Regions from separate parts of the Paenibacillus naphthalenovorans genome, predicted to be linked through region 2. Evidence: a T-box and tRNA genes for the amino acid it is inferred to sense, from the RefSeq annotation. Region 2 holds a T-box; the other regions hold tRNA genes.
What was found. A T-box is a leader RNA that pairs with one kind of tRNA and senses whether it is charged. The one in region 2 lies ahead of ileS (isoleucine--tRNA ligase), so its partner is inferred to be a tRNA-Ile.

Region 1: it has a tRNA-Ile gene. The T-box ahead of ileS (isoleucine--tRNA ligase) is inferred to sense a tRNA for this amino acid. The anticodon was not compared.
Region 3: it has a tRNA-Ile gene. The T-box ahead of ileS (isoleucine--tRNA ligase) is inferred to sense a tRNA for this amino acid. The anticodon was not compared.

What each region holds. Positions count from the first base shown of each region.
Region 1 is NZ_CP013652.1:4,471,062-4,476,794, forward strand. It holds gene recR (recombination mediator RecR) at 65-664, shown strand; gene IJ22_RS21915 (DUF2508 family protein) at 814-1,101, shown strand; gene IJ22_RS21920 (pro-sigmaK processing inhibitor BofA family protein) at 1,098-1,364, shown strand; rRNA gene IJ22_RS21925 (16S ribosomal RNA) at 1,590-3,139, shown strand; rRNA gene rrf (5S ribosomal RNA) at 3,232-3,348, shown strand; tRNA gene IJ22_RS21935 (tRNA-Ile) at 3,391-3,467, shown strand; tRNA gene IJ22_RS21940 (tRNA-Ala) at 3,490-3,565, shown strand; rRNA gene IJ22_RS21945 (23S ribosomal RNA) at 3,691-5,733, shown strand, end outside.
Region 2 is NZ_CP013652.1:1,019,812-1,025,544, forward strand. It holds gene IJ22_RS04875 (cell division protein SepF) at 1-11, shown strand, start outside; gene IJ22_RS04880 (YggT family protein) at 32-301, shown strand; gene IJ22_RS04885 (YlmH family RNA-binding protein) at 347-1,126, shown strand; gene IJ22_RS04890 (DivIVA domain-containing protein) at 1,227-1,706, shown strand; T-box leader at 1,827-2,096, shown strand; gene ileS (isoleucine--tRNA ligase) at 2,153-4,921, shown strand; gene IJ22_RS04900 (TraR/DksA C4-type zinc finger protein) at 4,977-5,733, opposite strand, start outside.
Region 3 is NZ_CP013652.1:3,444,034-3,449,766, reverse strand. It holds rRNA gene IJ22_RS16940 (16S ribosomal RNA) at 1-1,461, shown strand, start outside; rRNA gene rrf (5S ribosomal RNA) at 1,554-1,670, shown strand; tRNA gene IJ22_RS16930 (tRNA-Ile) at 1,712-1,788, shown strand; tRNA gene IJ22_RS16925 (tRNA-Ala) at 1,812-1,887, shown strand; rRNA gene IJ22_RS16920 (23S ribosomal RNA) at 2,015-4,927, shown strand; rRNA gene rrf (5S ribosomal RNA) at 5,032-5,148, shown strand; tRNA gene IJ22_RS16910 (tRNA-Asn) at 5,154-5,229, shown strand; tRNA gene IJ22_RS16905 (tRNA-Ser) at 5,234-5,322, shown strand; tRNA gene IJ22_RS16900 (tRNA-Glu) at 5,339-5,413, shown strand; tRNA gene IJ22_RS16895 (tRNA-Val) at 5,432-5,507, shown strand; tRNA gene IJ22_RS16890 (tRNA-Met) at 5,525-5,601, shown strand; tRNA gene IJ22_RS16885 (tRNA-Asp) at 5,632-5,708, shown strand.

The DNA.
Region 1 (5,733 bases), 1.7 Mb from region 2:
GGATCATCATTAGCCGCGCGAGGCTAAAGAGGCCTCTAAGTTTAACGTGTGAGGAGCTAATCGCTTGTTTTATCCCGAACCATTAGCCAAGCTGATCGATTCGTTCTCCCGGCTTCCGGGCGTCGGACCCAAGACGGCGGGGCGCCTGGCGTTTCATGTGCTGCGAATGAAGGAAGACGATGTCATCGATTTTGCCAAAGCACTCGTAAATGTCAAAAGGAATCTGCACTATTGTTCGGTCTGCTGTAATATTACCGACACGGATCCGTGCCGTATTTGTCAGGACAAGAGCCGCGACGCCTCAACGATTTGCGTGGTGCAGGAGCCCAAAGATTTGGTAGCCATGGAGCGGACGAAAGAGTACAACGGGTATTATCATGTTCTTCATGGAGCGATTTCGCCTATGGAAGGCATCGGGCCTGACGAGATCCGGATTGCCGATTTATTGAAACGCTTAAGCGATGAGCGTGTTCAGGAGCTTATTCTGGCCACGAATCCGAATATTGAAGGTGAAGCAACCGCAATGTACTTGTCTCGGCTGGTCCGTTCCTTTGGGCTGAAAGTGACACGAATTGCACACGGTCTGCCGGTCGGCGGGGATTTGGAGTATGCCGACGAAGTCACATTAACCAAAGCGCTTGAAGGGCGCAGGGAATTACTATGAAATAGATTGTTTCTCCAAGAGGTCCTGCCCGGGTTACGGCTGATTGAGCCGCGTTGCCGGGGAGGGCTTTTTTTGGTTCTATTCGGGTTCTGTTCTTTATATGTATGTAATGTATGGGACGAACCTGGAGAAACCAAGGAGGCGGAGATATGAAGCAGTGGATATTGAAACTGTGGAAAAGAAAGGAGAGGAAAAGAGAAGACGCGATACAAAACGATAGGCTTTTGCTTGTACAGGAAATACGCAAAGCGCATCTGGAATGGGAAACGGCGCAGAAGCGGTTTGATTACGTTATAGAAAAGGAACAGATCGATTACGCCGTGTTTGCTTTGGAGACTGCCGAAAAAAGGTTTGAGATGCTGATCAGGCAAGCCAAAAATATGAGAATCTCACCGAATGAAGTATGGTCCAGCTTTGTATTGGAGGAGTCTTCATGAAGCCTTATATATTGTGGGGGGTTTTTCTCCTGTCCGGCGGGTTGCTTGGTTTCTTATTGATGAGAAATCGGTTTGCTTTTCAGTGGCTGGGCAAAATATGCCTGCATCTTGCTTTTGCTTGCATCATGTTGTATATTGTTAATCTGTTCAGTTCGTATACCCACCTGGAACTTCCGCTTAATACGGTAACTGTGGGTATGGTCAGCATTCTTGGGCTTCCGGGACTGGCTGTTCTTGCCGCTTTGAAGCTGTGGGTATTGTGAGACAGACGGAAATAATATTCCGCAAAAAAAAAAGCTTGCATTGAATTGGGCCGATATGATATATTAATCAAGTCGCCGCTAAATAGGTGACAACAAACGACAAAAGATTTCAATCGATTTTGTCGAAAGAAATTGCCCTTTGAAAACTGAACAACGAGTGAGTGTAAAGATAGAGAATCGAGAGATTCTCGCCAGTAGTAGATGTATGAGCTAATCAGATTTTCTTTGATGGAGAGTTTGATCCTGGCTCAGGACGAACGCTGGCGGCGTGCCTAATACATGCAAGTCGAGCGCTAGGGGTGCTCCCTTACGGGAGCCCCCTGGAGCGGCGGACGGGTGAGTAACACGTAGGCAACCTGCCTGTAAGACCGGGATAACTACCGGAAACGGTAGCTAAGACCGGATAGGTGGTTTCTCCGCATGGAGGGATCAAGAAACACGGTGCAAGCTGTGGCTTACAGATGGGCCTGCGGCGCATTAGCTAGTTGGTGGGGTAACGGCTCACCAAGGCGACGATGCGTAGCCGACCTGAGAGGGTGATCGGCCACACTGGGACTGAGACACGGCCCAGACTCCTACGGGAGGCAGCAGTAGGGAATCTTCCGCAATGGACGCAAGTCTGACGGAGCAACGCCGCGTGAGTGAAGAAGGTTTTCGGATCGTAAAGCTCTGTTGCCAAGGAAGAACGCCTTGGGGAGTCACTGCCCTGAGGGTGACGGTACTTGAGAAGAAAGCCCCGGCTAACTACGTGCCAGCAGCCGCGGTAATACGTAGGGGGCAAGCGTTGTCCGGAATTATTGGGCGTAAAGCGCGCGCAGGCGGCCGTTTAAGTTTGGTGTATAAGCCCGGGGCTCAACCCCGGATCGCACCGAAAACTGGGTGGCTTGAGTGCAGGAGAGGAAAGCGGAATTCCACGTGTAGCGGTGAAATGCGTAGAGATGTGGAGGAACACCAGTGGCGAAGGCGGCTTTCTGGACTGTAACTGACGCTGAGGCGCGAAAGCGTGGGGAGCAAACAGGATTAGATACCCTGGTAGTCCACGCCGTAAACGATGAGTGCTAGGTGTTAGGGGTTTCGATACCCTTGGTGCCGAAGTCAACACAATAAGCACTCCGCCTGGGGAGTACGCTCGCAAGAGTGAAACTCAAAGGAATTGACGGGGACCCGCACAAGCAGTGGAGTATGTGGTTTAATTCGAAGCAACGCGAAGAACCTTACCAGGTCTTGACATCCCTTTGACCGGTACAGAGATGTACCTTTCCTTCGGGACAGAGGAGACAGGTGGTGCATGGTTGTCGTCAGCTCGTGTCGTGAGATGTTGGGTTAAGTCCCGCAACGAGCGCAACCCTTGAGCTTAGTTGCCAGCATTAAGTTGGGCACTCTAAGTTGACTGCCGGTGACAAACCGGAGGAAGGTGGGGATGACGTCAAATCATCATGCCCCTTATGACCTGGGCTACACACGTACTACAATGGCCGGTACAACGGGAAGCGAAGGAGCGATCCGGAGCGAATCCTTATAAGCCGGTCTCAGTTCGGATTGCAGGCTGCAACTCGCCTGCATGAAGTCGGAATTGCTAGTAATCGCGGATCAGCATGCCGCGGTGAATACGTTCCCGGGTCTTGTACACACCGCCCGTCACACCACGAGAGTTTACAACACCCGAAGTCGGTGGGGTAACCGCAAGGAGCCAGCCGCCGAAGGTGGGGTAGATGATTGGGGTGAAGTCGTAACAAGGTAGCCGTATCGGAAGGTGCGGCTGGATCACCTCCTTTCTATGGAGTCCATGTTACCTGCGGGGTAACGGACAATAAGCAAGAAGCACTCACTCGTGTTCAGTTTTGAAAGGTGCAATGCCTTTCGATCGTTTGGTGATGATGGCGGAAGGGAACCACACGTACCCATACCGAACACGACCGTTAAGCCTTCCAGCGTCGATGGTACTTGGACCGCAGGGTCCCGGGAGAGTAGAACGTCGCCAAGCGAATCCACTTTAAGTGGATTTTTTAATCCTATAGAGTAGTAAGGGCCCTTAGCTCAGCTGGTTAGAGCGCACCCCTGATAAGGGTGAGGTCGGTGGTTCGAGTCCACTAGGGCCCACCATTAAACTTCATAATGGTGTCATGGGGCCATAGCTCAGCTGGGAGAGCGCCTGCCTTGCAAGCAGGAGGTCAGCGGTTCGATCCCGCTTGGCTCCACCATTCAATGTTTGTTCCTTGAAAACTGGATATCGAAACGAAGCAAAATGCTGAATCATCCCGCTGCGATTTTCGTAAGAAAATCGTCAGCAGCCGATACGTAAGTGTCGGTACCGAATAACCAAATTGGTTAAGCTAATAAGAGCACACGGAGGATGCCTAGGCGCCAGGAGCCGATGAAGGACGTGGCGAACGACGAAATGCCTCGGGGAGCCGTAAGCAGGCTTTGATCCGGGGATGTCCGAATGGGGAAACCTGCGTATCGTAATAGATACGTACCATGCAGTGAATACATAGCTGCATTGGAGGCAGACGAGGGGAACTGAAACATCTAAGTACCCTCAGGAAAAGAAAACAAAAGTGATTCCGTCAGTAGCGGCGAGCGAAAGCGGATTAGCCCAAACCAGGGGGCTTGCCCCCTGGGGTTGTGGGACGTCAACGTGGGTTGAGCAGAGTAGGTGAAGCGGTCTGGAAAGGCCGGCCAGAGAAGGTAACAGCCCTGTAGCCGAAATTCTGCGAAAACCCTAGACGGATCCCGAGTACCGCGAGACACGTGAAACCTCGTGGGAATCCGGCAGGACCATCTGCCAAGGCTAAATACTCCCTGGCGACCGATAGTGAAGCAGTACCGTGAGGGAAAGGTGAAAAGAACCGCGGGAGCGGAGTGAAAGAGAACCTGAAACCGTGTGCTTACAAGAAGTCAGAGCTCGTTAAAGGGTGATGGCGTGCCTTTTGTAGAATGAACCGGCGAGTTACGTTTGCAAGCGAGGTTAAGGTGAGAAGCCGAAGCCGCAGCGAAAGCGAGTCTGAACAGGGCGAATGAGTTTGCAGGCGTAGACCCGAAACCGTGTGATCTACCCCTGTCCAGGGTGAAGGTGCGGTAACACGCACTGGAGGCCCGAACCCACGAATGTTGAAAAATTCGGGGATGAGGTGGGGGTAGCGGAGAAATTCCAATCGAACTCGGAGATAGCTGGTTCTCCCCGAAATAGCTTTAGGGCTAGCCTCGGGAGATGCGTCGTGGAGGTAAAGCACTGATTGGGTGCGGGGCCCGCCAAGGGTTACCAAGTCCAGTCAAACTCTGAATGCCACAGACGTTAACCCGGGAGTCAGACAGTGAGTGCTAAGATCCATTGTCAAGAGGGAAACAGCCCAGATCATCAGCTAAGGTCCCCAAGTGTGTGTTAAGTGGGAAAGGATGTGGAGTTGCGCAGACAACCAGGATGTTGGCTTAGAAGCAGCCACCATTCAAAGAGTGCGTAATAGCTCACTGGTCGAGTGACTCTGCGCCGAAAATGTAACGGGGCTAAACACACCACCGAAGCTATGGCTAGATATGAAAATATCTGGGGTAGGGGAGCGTTGTAACAGCGTTGAAGGTTGATCGTGAGGACAGCTGGAGCGGTTACAAGTGAGAATGCCGGTATGAGTAACGAAAAGATCAGTGAGAATCTGATCCGCCGAAAGCCTAAGGGTTCCTGAGGAAGGTTCGTCCGCTCAGGGTAAGTCGGGACCTAAGGCGAGGCCGAAAGGCGTAGTCGAAGGACAACAGGTTGAAATTCCTGTACCACCGTGAACCGTTATGAGCGATGGGGTGACGCAGAAGGATAGTGACGCGAGCTGATGGATGCTCGTCCAAGCAGTGAGGCTGGTGTGCAGGCAAATCCGCACATCGAAAGGCTGGGCTGTGATGGGGAGGGAAAATTGGAGTACCGAAGGTCATGAGTTCAGGCTGCCAAGAAAAGCCTCTAGCCAGGGAGAAGGTGCCCGTACCGCAAACCGACACAGGTAGGCGAGCAGAGGATGCTAAGGCGCGCGGAAGAACTCTCGTTAAGGAACTCGGCAAAATGACCCCGTAACTTCGGGAGAAGGGGTGCCCCGGTAGGGTGAATAGCCCGAGGGGGCCGCAGTGAAAAGGCCCAAGCGACTGTTTAGCAAAAACACAGGTCTGTGCGAAGCCGCAAGGCGAAGTATACGGGCTGACGCCTGCCCGGTGCTGGAAGGTTAAGGGGAGCGGTTAGGGTAAGACCGAAGCTGTGAACCGAAGCCCCAGTAAACGGCGGCCGTAACTATAACGGTCCTAAGGTAGCGAAATTCCTTGTCAGGTAAATTCTGACCCGCACGAATGGCGTAACGACTTGGGCGCTGTCTCGACGAGAGATCCGGTGAAA
Region 2 (5,733 bases):
ACGAAGGATAGCCCCCACTAAACAAAACGAGGTGAACAGCTTGATTGAGGGTTACATACGCACTCTGGTCGATATCTACCAATACGTACTCATCGCCTATGTTCTGCTCTCCTGGCTGCCGAATGCGCGGGAAAGCTTTATCGGAGAATTTCTGGGAAAGCTGTGCGAGCCGTATTTGAGCATCTTCCGCCGCTTTATTCCGCCCATTGGCGGGATGATCGATATTTCTCCGATCGTGGCGCTGATTGCACTCCGGTTCGTTGGCGAAGGGATTGTCGCGATCGTGTCCGCTATTTTTTAAGTCATCGGGCGGAACGGTGCATGGAGTCGAAGGAGATTTTGACGAATGAATGAACATATTTATGCCCACTTCCATCCGGATGAACACCGGTTTGTGGACAAAGCGGCCGAATGGGTGGAGCGGGCGGAGCAGCACGCTGTCAAACTTACCGATTTTTTGGACCCGCGCCAGGCATTTATCGTTACGTCGCTGGTGAACCGGAGTGCAGATGTTCACGTGCGCTTTGACGGAGGCCATCCCGGCGCCGAGCGCAAACGGGCATTCATCGCTCCGGATTACCGCGTATTGGACGACGAAGACATGGGCATTCGCCTGATCGGAGTGACTTCGCCCGACGAGAAGCTGCAGCAGCTCGATCACGGGGACTATATGGGAGCGATCTTAGGGCTTGGCATCAAGCGCGATAAGGTGGGCGACATCTATGTCCGACCGGACGGCTGCCATTTTCTCGCCGCCGCCGAGGTCGCCGATTATATCCGGCTGAACCTGAACGCTGTCCATCGTGTGCATGTGCAAACCGAGCTGCTGCCTTTGGACCGTCTTATCAGCACAGAGGTCAAGCTGGACGAGATGAGCCTGTCGGTCGCTTCACTGCGCCTGGACGGTATTGTCAGTGATGTATACCGGTTGAGTCGCGCCAAAGTGCTGATCCCGATTAAAGCGGGGCGGTGCAAGGTTAACTGGAAGCAGGTGGAAGATCCGAGCAAGCCGCTAAAACAAGGGGATGTCGTATCTCTTCAGGGCTTCGGACGCTTCAAGCTGCTTGAGGTCGAGGGTGTGACCAAAAAGGGGAGGTACCGCGTGAAAATCGGCAAGTATGCTTAAGCCGATTTTTTTTTGTTTGCGATTGCAGGAAATTGCAGTCAATTGTCGAATATAGCAATACGTGATTAGGTTGGTTGCTAAATTTGCAGGAGGTGCAACAATGGCTTTAACCCCGCTCGACATACATAATAAGGAATTCAAACGGTCATTTCGCGGTTATGATGAGGATGAAGTCAATGAGTTTTTGGATCAGGTGATCAAGGATTATGAAGTGTTAATCCGTGAAAATAAAGAATTGCAGAATCAGCTGAACGCGATTCAAGAACGGCTGGATCATTTTTCCAACATTGAAGAAACGTTAAGCAAGACCATCATCGTCGCGCAGGAAGCGGCCGATGAAGTCAAGACGAATGCGAAGAAGGAAGCGCAGCTGATCCTTAAGGAAGCGGAGAAGAATGCAGACCGCATCATCAACGAAGCCCTCTCGAAGACACGCAAAATCGCCATGGAAACCGAAGAGCTGAAGAAACAGGCTTCGATTTATCGCACGCGTTTCCGCACGCTGATTGAGGCGCAGCTGGAACTGCTCAGCAAAGAAGACTGGACTTCTCTGGAACGCATGGAAGTAGAGCAGCCATAAAGCAAAACCAGTGACATATACGGCTGCACCCGGGTTCATGCCTGTTTTTGACCGGAGCTGCACTCGGATGTTGACGCCGCCGCTGATTTCCGCTATACTCCACTCTATAAGTGAACATGAGTGAAAGCGATGATTGGGACGAGTACTTGGCGTCAAGCTGATGTCAGCGAACCGGGGGTTGGTGCGAGCCCGGACTTTGGCGGCGAAGGAATATCACCCATGAGCATCTCTTGAACCGATTAGAAGTAAAGAGCATCGGCTGATCCCGTTATCGATCATGGAGCGAAGACGCTTCGGTGAAAGGGCAGGTTGGCTTGAATGGTCAAGCGATCGCCCTGTATTCGTTTGTGTCTTAATTTGGGTGGTACCGCGAGACTTCTCGTCCCTAAGGGATAAGAAGTCTTTTTTGCGTTTATATCAAGTAAGGAGTGAATGGTGCAATGGCAATGGATTATGGCAAAACATTGAACCTGCTGCAGACCGATTTTCCGATGCGCGGAAATCTGCCGCAGGCCGAACCGAAGATGCAGCAGCGCTGGGAAGAAATGGACATTTATCGTATGGTTCAGGAGAGCCGTAAAGGCAAACCGAAGTTTATACTGCACGACGGCCCGCCGTATGCGAACGGCGATATTCATATAGGTCATGCGTTAAACAAGATCATCAAGGATATTATCGTCCGCTTCAAAACGATGCAGGGCTATGACGCTCCTTACGTGCCCGGCTGGGATACGCATGGGCTGCCGATCGAGCAGGCGATTGCCAACAGCGGCAAGGTTGACCGGAAGAAGATGAGCGTGCCCGAATTCCGGGACTACTGTAAAGCGTATGCCTTGGAATGGGTTGAAAAGCAAAAGGCCCAGTTCAAGCGTCTTTCGATCCGCGGGGATTGGAACAACCCTTACATCACGCTTCAGCCGAAGTATGAGGCGCAGCAAATCCGCGTTTTCGGCGGAATGGTGAATAAAGGCTATATCTATAAAGGGTTGAAGCCGGTCTATTGGTCTCCGTCGTCCGAAAGCGCCCTGGCGGAAGCTGAAATCGAGTACAAAGACAAAACGTCCACTTCGATCTATGTTGCTTTTGAAGTGAAGGACGGTAAGGGCAAGCTTCCGGAGGATGCGTCCATCGTCATCTGGACCACAACGCCATGGACACTTCCCGCTAACCTGGGGATCAGCCTTCACCCGGATTTCGATTATACTCTGGTGGAAACCGGCGGCAAAAAATATGTGCTGGCCCAAGGACTTCTGGAAGCTGTCTCCAAGGAAATCGGCTGGACCGATGTTAAGGTATTGTCCACCCTAAAGGGAAGCGAGCTGGAATATGTACTCTGCAAGCATCCGTTTTATGACCGTACTTCACTTGTGATGGTTGGCGAGCACGTAACGCTAGATGCCGGTACCGGATGTGTGCACACGGCGCCGGGCCACGGCGAGGACGACTTTGTGATCGGGCAAAAATACAACCTCGGCGTGCTTTGTCCTGTAGATGATCAGGGGCATTTTACTTCGGAGGCCCCGGGCTTTGAAGGGCTGTTTTATGAAAAAGGAAATAAGATCATCACGGAGAGGCTGCAGGAATCCGGGCATCTGCTTCATATGACCACGATCCAGCACCAATATCCGCACGATTGGCGGACGAAAAAACCGGTGATTTTCCGTGCTACGGAACAGTGGTTTGCGTCTGTCGACGGATTCCGCCAGGCCATGCTGGATGAAATCAAAAGACTCAAATGGACGCCGGAGTGGGGGGAAACCCGCCTGCATAACATGATTGCCGACCGTGGAGACTGGTGTATTTCACGGCAGCGCGCCTGGGGCGTTCCGATCCCGATTTTCTACTGCCGGAGCTGCAGCGAGCCCCTGGTCAGCGAAGCGACGATTGAGCATGTGGCATTGATTTTTGAACGGGAAGGCTCCAATGCCTGGTTCTTGAAGGATGAGAAACAGCTGCTTCCGGACGGGACCGTATGTCCGAAATGCGGGCACGATCATTTCCGCAAGGAAACCGACATTATGGATGTCTGGTTCGATTCCGGTTCAAGCCATTCCGCTGTACTGGAAACGCGCGAAGAGCTGCAGTGGCCTGCGGATCTGTACCTGGAAGGCTCGGACCAATACCGCGGCTGGTTCAACTCTTCGTTGATTACCTCGGTGGCGGTCAAGGGCTCTGCACCATACAAAGGAATTTTGAGCCATGGCTTTACGCTGGATGGAGAAGGCCGCAAAATGTCCAAATCGCTGGGCAACACGGTAGATCCGAACCAGGTATCGAATAAGCTGGGCGCCGACATTTTGCGTTTGTGGGTATCGTCTACGGATTACCAGTCGGACGTGCGCATCTCGGATAACATCCTGAACCAAATTTCCGAAGGATACCGCAAAATCCGTAATACGCTCCGGTTCTTGCTCGGGAATCTATATGATTTCAACCCGGCGACAGACCGGGTAAGCGTGGATCAAATGAACGAGCTGGACCGTTATGCGCTGGTGCGATTGCACCGGATGGCAGAACGTGTCATCGAAGCATACGACAACTATGAATTCCATGTGGTCTATCAGGCTGTGCACCATTTCTGCGCGGTGGAGATGAGCGCTTTCTATCTCGATATTCTGAAGGATCGTCTGTATGCGAGCGCGCCGAAGGATCCGCAAAGAAGAGCGGCACAAACCGTATTATATGATGCCCTCACGGCAATAACTAAATTGATCGCACCGATTTTGCCGCATACGGCCGATGAGGTTTGGAACTATATCCCCGGAATAGAGCTGCCCAGCGTACAAATCGCAGAGCTTCCGCAGGTGGACAGAAGCTTGTTTGACGGCCAGCTGGAAGAGAAGTGGGAGAAGTTCACGGAACTGCGCGACGACGTGCTGAAGTCGCTTGAGGAGGCCCGTAAGGCTAAGCTGATTGGAAATTCGCTCAGCGCGGCGGTTCATTTGTACCCGGATCAGGAGACGCAGCAGTTTTTGAGCGGCTTCGACCGGCTGGATCTGCTGTTTATCGTATCGGCCGTACATGTACATGAGGCCGGCGCTGCGATTCCGGAGGACGCTCATGCCTATAAAGGCATGTCGGTGAGCATTTCCGTAGCGGAAGGCGAGAAGTGCGAACGCTGCTGGATCGTCACGCCGGAAGTAGGCCATCATGATACGCATCCTTCGCTTTGCAAACGTTGTGCCGAAGTTTTGGAGTCAGGTGTAGAAGCGTAAAACAGATCAACGAGCTGATCCGAGGGAATCAAACCCAAGGATAAGCTCGTTATTTCTAGGACTTATCCTCGTCCTCCAGGGTTCGATCCGGCTCAAGCAGCCCATAGCCTTCACCGCTTCGCATATAATCTTTATAAGCTTTATTGCGAACAACAGTGACATGCTGACCGTACATGTCGGTGGCCAAAAAGCTTTCGAACGGTTCCACATAGCCGACGGCTTCATCGGCCTCGATTTCCATTTCGTTATAGCTGTCCGCTTCATTCGGGTTTTCGGCCATGGCCGGAGAGTTAGATGAGCCCCAGCTTTCTAAAATTTGCCAGGCGTCCTCGCCGTCGAATGAATTCTGTTTGGAAAGCTCGTCAAGGCTGGTGCGTCCGAAAGGCGGAGCCAGCAGCTCCTCCTCTGCCGGACGACGGTCGGACGCGTGCGGATCCGGTACGTGATCGACGCAGTAAGCTGCTGTCGGGACCGCCTGCAGACGTTCGAACGGAATCGGCGCGCCGCATGTTCGGCATACCCCGTAAGTGCCGTCCTGAATACGTTGAAGCGCCTCTTTGATGTCGGACAGATGACGCTCGGCGTTCTCGAGCAGCGCAATGTCTTTGCCGCGTTCGAACATCTCGGTGCCCAAATCGGCGGGATGGTTGTCATTGGTGGACAGATCACCGGTTTGGACACGCATCTCGTCGCCCAAACCGAAATGTTCGCCGTCTTGCAAATGCTCTTCGAGCCAATGCTTCTCTTCACGCAGCGTGTTCGTCAATTCCTGAAGCTGCTGCGCTGTAAGCGAATGGGATGGTACGGGTCCG
Region 3 (5,733 bases), 2.4 Mb from region 2:
GACCTCCTGGAGCGGCGGACGGGTGAGTAACACGTAGGCAACCTGCCTGTAAGACCGGGATAACTACCGGAAACGGTAGCTAAGACCGGATAGGTGGTTTCTCCGCATGGAGGGATCAAGAAACACGGTGCAAGCTGTGGCTTACAGATGGGCCTGCGGCGCATTAGCTAGTTGGTGGGGTAACGGCTCACCAAGGCGACGATGCGTAGCCGACCTGAGAGGGTGATCGGCCACACTGGGACTGAGACACGGCCCAGACTCCTACGGGAGGCAGCAGTAGGGAATCTTCCGCAATGGACGCAAGTCTGACGGAGCAACGCCGCGTGAGTGAAGAAGGTTTTCGGATCGTAAAGCTCTGTTGCCAAGGAAGAACGCCTTGGGGAGTCACTGCCCTGAGGGTGACGGTACTTGAGAAGAAAGCCCCGGCTAACTACGTGCCAGCAGCCGCGGTAATACGTAGGGGGCAAGCGTTGTCCGGAATTATTGGGCGTAAAGCGCGCGCAGGCGGCCGCTTAAGTTTGGTGTATAAGCCCGGGGCTCAACCCCGGATCGCACCGAAAACTGGGTGGCTTGAGTGCAGGAGAGGAAAGCGGAATTCCACGTGTAGCGGTGAAATGCGTAGAGATGTGGAGGAACACCAGTGGCGAAGGCGGCTTTCTGGACTGTAACTGACGCTGAGGCGCGAAAGCGTGGGGAGCAAACAGGATTAGATACCCTGGTAGTCCACGCCGTAAACGATGAGTGCTAGGTGTTAGGGGTTTCGATACCCTTGGTGCCGAAGTCAACACAATAAGCACTCCGCCTGGGGAGTACGCTCGCAAGAGTGAAACTCAAAGGAATTGACGGGGACCCGCACAAGCAGTGGAGTATGTGGTTTAATTCGAAGCAACGCGAAGAACCTTACCAGGTCTTGACATCCCTTTGACCGGTACAGAGATGTACCTTTCCTTCGGGACAGAGGAGACAGGTGGTGCATGGTTGTCGTCAGCTCGTGTCGTGAGATGTTGGGTTAAGTCCCGCAACGAGCGCAACCCTTGAGCTTAGTTGCCAGCATTAAGTTGGGCACTCTAAGTTGACTGCCGGTGACAAACCGGAGGAAGGTGGGGATGACGTCAAATCATCATGCCCCTTATGACCTGGGCTACACACGTACTACAATGGCCGGTACAACGGGAAGCGAAGGAGCGATCCGGAGCGAATCCTTATAAGCCGGTCTCAGTTCGGATTGCAGGCTGCAACTCGCCTGCATGAAGTCGGAATTGCTAGTAATCGCGGATCAGCATGCCGCGGTGAATACGTTCCCGGGTCTTGTACACACCGCCCGTCACACCACGAGAGTTTACAACACCCGAAGTCGGTGGGGTAACCGCAAGGAGCCAGCCGCCGAAGGTGGGGTAGATGATTGGGGTGAAGTCGTAACAAGGTAGCCGTATCGGAAGGTGCGGCTGGATCACCTCCTTTCTATGGAGTCCATGTTACCTGCGGGGTAACGGACAATAAGCAAGAAGCACTCACTCGTGTTCAGTTTTGAAAGGTGCAATGCCTTTCGATCGTTTGGTGATGATGGCGGAAGGGAACCACACGTACCCATACCGAACACGACCGTTAAGCCTTCCAGCGTCGATGGTACTTGGACCGCAGGGTCCCGGGAGAGTAGAACGTCGCCAAGCGAATCCACTTTAAGTGGGTTTTTAATCCTATAGAGTAGTGAGGGCCCTTAGCTCAGCTGGTTAGAGCGCACCCCTGATAAGGGTGAGGTCGGTGGTTCGAGTCCACTAGGGCCCACCATTAAACTTCATAATGGTGGTCATGGGGCCATAGCTCAGCTGGGAGAGCGCCTGCCTTGCAAGCAGGAGGTCAGCGGTTCGATCCCGCTTGGCTCCACCATTCAATGTTTGTTCCTTGAAAACTGGATATCGAAACGAAGCAAAATGCTGAATCATCCCGCTGCGATTTTCGTAAGAAAATCGTCAGCAGCCGATACGTAAGTGTGTCGGTACCGAATAACCAAATTGGTTAAGCTAATAAGAGCACACGGAGGATGCCTAGGCGCCAGGAGCCGATGAAGGACGTGGCGAACGACGAAATGCCTCGGGGAGCCGTAAGCAGGCTTTGATCCGGGGATGTCCGAATGGGGAAACCTGCGTATCGTAATAGATACGTACCATGCAGTGAATACATAGCTGCATTGGAGGCAGACGAGGGGAACTGAAACATCTAAGTACCCTCAGGAAAAGAAAACAAAAGTGATTCCGTCAGTAGCGGCGAGCGAAAGCGGATTAGCCCAAACCAGGGGGCTTGCCCCCTGGGGTTGTGGGACGTCAACGTGGGTTGAGCAGAGTAGGTGAAGCGGTCTGGAAAGGCCGGCCGGAGAAGGTAACAGCCCTGTAGCCAAAATTCTGCGAAAACCCTAGACGGATCCCGAGTACCGCGAGACACGTGAAACCTCGTGGGAATCCGGCAGGACCATCTGCCAAGGCTAAATACTCCCTGGCGACCGATAGTGAAGCAGTACCGTGAGGGAAAGGTGAAAAGAACCGCGGGAGCGGAGTGAAAGAGAACCTGAAACCGTGTGCTTACAAGAAGTCAGAGCCCGTTAAAGGGTGATGGCGTGCCTTTTGTAGAATGAACCGGCGAGTTACGTTTGCAAGCAAGGTTAAGGTGAGAAGCCGAAGCCGCAGCGAAAGCGAGTCTGAACAGGGCGAATGAGTTTGCAGGCGTAGACCCGAAACCGTGTGATCTACCCCTGTCCAGGGTGAAGGTGCGGTAACACGCACTGGAGGCCCGAACCCACGAATGTTGAAAAATTCGGGGATGAGGTGGGGGTAGCGGAGAAATTCCAATCGAACTCGGAGATAGCTGGTTCTCCCCGAAATAGCTTTAGGGCTAGCCTCGGGAGATGCGTCGTGGAGGTAAAGCACTGATTGGGTGCGGGGCCCGCCAAGGGTTACCAAGTCCAGTCAAACTCTGAATGCCACAGACGTTAACCCGGGAGTCAGACAGTGAGTGCTAAGATCCATTGTCAAGAGGGAAACAGCCCAGATCATCAGCTAAGGTCCCCAAGTGTGTGTTAAGTGGGAAAGGATGTGGAGTTGCGCAGACAACCAGGATGTTGGCTTAGAAGCAGCCACCATTCAAAGAGTGCGTAATAGCTCACTGGTCGAGTGACTCTGCGCCGAAAATGTAACGGGGCTAAACACACCACCGAAGCTATGGGTCCAGTAATGGGCAGTAGGGGAGCGTTGTAACAGCGTTGAAGGTTGATCGTGAGGACAGCTGGAGCGGTTACAAGTGAGAATGCCGGTATGAGTAACGAAAAGATCAGTGAGAATCTGATCCGCCGAAAGCCTAAGGGTTCCTGAGGAAGGTTCGTCCGCTCAGGGTAAGTCGGGACCTAAGGCGAGGCCGAAAGGCGTAGTCGAAGGACAACAGGTTGAAATTCCTGTACCACCGTGAACCGTTATGAGCGATGGGGTGACGCAGAAGGATAGTGACGCGAGCTGATGGATGCTCGTCCAAGCAGTGAGGCTGGTGTGCAGGCAAATCCGCACATCGAAAGGCTGGGCTGTGATGGGGAGGGAAAATTGGAGTACCGAAGGTCATGAGTTCAGGCTGCCAAGAAAAGCCTCTAGCCAGGGAGAAGGTGCCCGTACCGCAAACCGACACAGGTAGGCGAGCAGAGGATGCTAAGGCGCGCGGAAGAACTCTCGTTAAGGAACTCGGCAAAATGACCCCGTAACTTCGGGAGAAGGGGTGCCCCGGTAGGGTGAATAGCCCGAGGGGGCCGCAGTGAAAAGGCCCAAGCGACTGTTTAGCAAAAACACAGGTCTGTGCGAAGCCGCAAGGCGAAGTATACGGGCTGACGCCTGCCCGGTGCTGGAAGGTTAAGGGGAGCGGTTAGGGGCAACCCGAAGCTGTGAACCGAAGCCCCAGTAAACGGCGGCCGTAACTATAACGGTCCTAAGGTAGCGAAATTCCTTGTCAGGTAAATTCTGACCCGCACGAATGGCGTAACGACTTGGGCGCTGTCTCGACGAGAGATCCGGTGAAATTTTAATACCTGTGAAGATGCAGGTTACCCGCGACAAGACGGAAAGACCCCATGGAGCTTTACTGCAGCTTGATATTGGACTTTGGTACGATCTGTACAGGATAGGTGGGAGCCAGAGAAGCATGAGCGCCAGCTTGTGTGGAGGCGACGTTGGGATACCACCCTGATCGTATCGGAGTTCTAACCTGGTGCCCTAAGCGGGTATGGGGACAGTGTCAGGTGGGCAGTTTGACTGGGGCGGTCGCCTCCTAAAGCGTAACGGAGGCGCCCCAAGGTTCCCTCAGAATGGTTGGAAATCATTCGCAGAGTGCAAAGGCAAAAGGGAGCTTGACTGCGAGACAAACAGGTCGAGCAGGGACGAAAGTCGGGCTTAGTGATCCGGTGGTACCGAATGGAAGGGCCATCGCTCAACGGATAAAAGCTACCCTGGGGATAACAGGCTTATCTCCCCCAAGAGTCCACATCGACGGGGAGGTTTGGCACCTCGATGTCGGCTCATCGCATCCTGGGGCTGAAGTAGGTCCCAAGGGTTGGGCTGTTCGCCCATTAAAGCGGTACGCGAGCTGGGTTCAGAACGTCGTGAGACAGTTCGGTCCCTATCTGTCGCGGGCGCAGGAAATTTGAGAGGAGCTGTCCTTAGTACGAGAGGACCGGGATGGACGTACCGCTGGTGTACCAGTTGTCTCGCCAGAGGCACGGCTGGATAGCCAAGTACGGAAGGGATAAGCGCTGAAAGCATCTAAGCGTGAAGCCCCCCTCAAGATGAGATTTCCCAGTACGTAAGACCCCTTGTAGACGACGAGGTAGATAGGTTCGGGGTGGAAGCACGGCAACGTGTGGAGCTGACGAATACTAATCGGTCGAGGGCTTATCCAAAAAGCACATGAAGATGATCAGCAGCTTGGTTTCGATCCAGTTTTCAGGGCGCAAGCCGCCTTGAAAGTGAAAATGCGATGTTTCCTGGAAGAAACATCAATACGTTTGGTGATGATGGCGGAAGGGAACCACGCGTACCCATACCGAACACGACCGTTAAGCCTTCCAGCGTCGATGGTACTTGGACCGCAGGGTCCTGGGAGAGTAGAACGTCGCCAAGCGATATTCCCCGATAGCTCAGTTGGTAGAGCACTCGACTGTTAATCGAGTTGTCACAGGTTCGAGTCCTGTTCGGGGAGCCATTTTGGAGAGGTGTCCGAGTTGGCCGAAGGAGCACGATTGGAAATCGTGTAGGCGTCACAAGCGTCTCGAGGGTTCGAATCCCTCTCTCTCCGTAGTACATTATAGCAAGGCCCGTTGGTCAAGGGGTTAAGACACCTCCCTTTCACGGAGGTAACAGGGGTTCGAATCCCCTACGGGTCACCACTTGCTTTACTTTCCCATGGAGGCTTAGCTCAGCTGGGAGAGCATCTGCCTTACAAGCAGAGGGTCGGCGGTTCGATCCCGTCAGCCTCCACCATAGATTACTTATACTGACGCGGGGTGGAGCAGCCCGGTAGCTCGTCGGGCTCATAACCCGAAGGCCGCAGGTTCAAATCCTGCCCCCGCAACCAATTTCGAAGCCAAGCATTCGAAAAATATGTGGAGCCGTGGTGTAGAGGCCTAACATGCCTGCCTGTCACGCAGGAGACCGCGGGTTCGAATCCCGTCGGCTCCGCCATGAAATTTACATCCTGTATGGGATG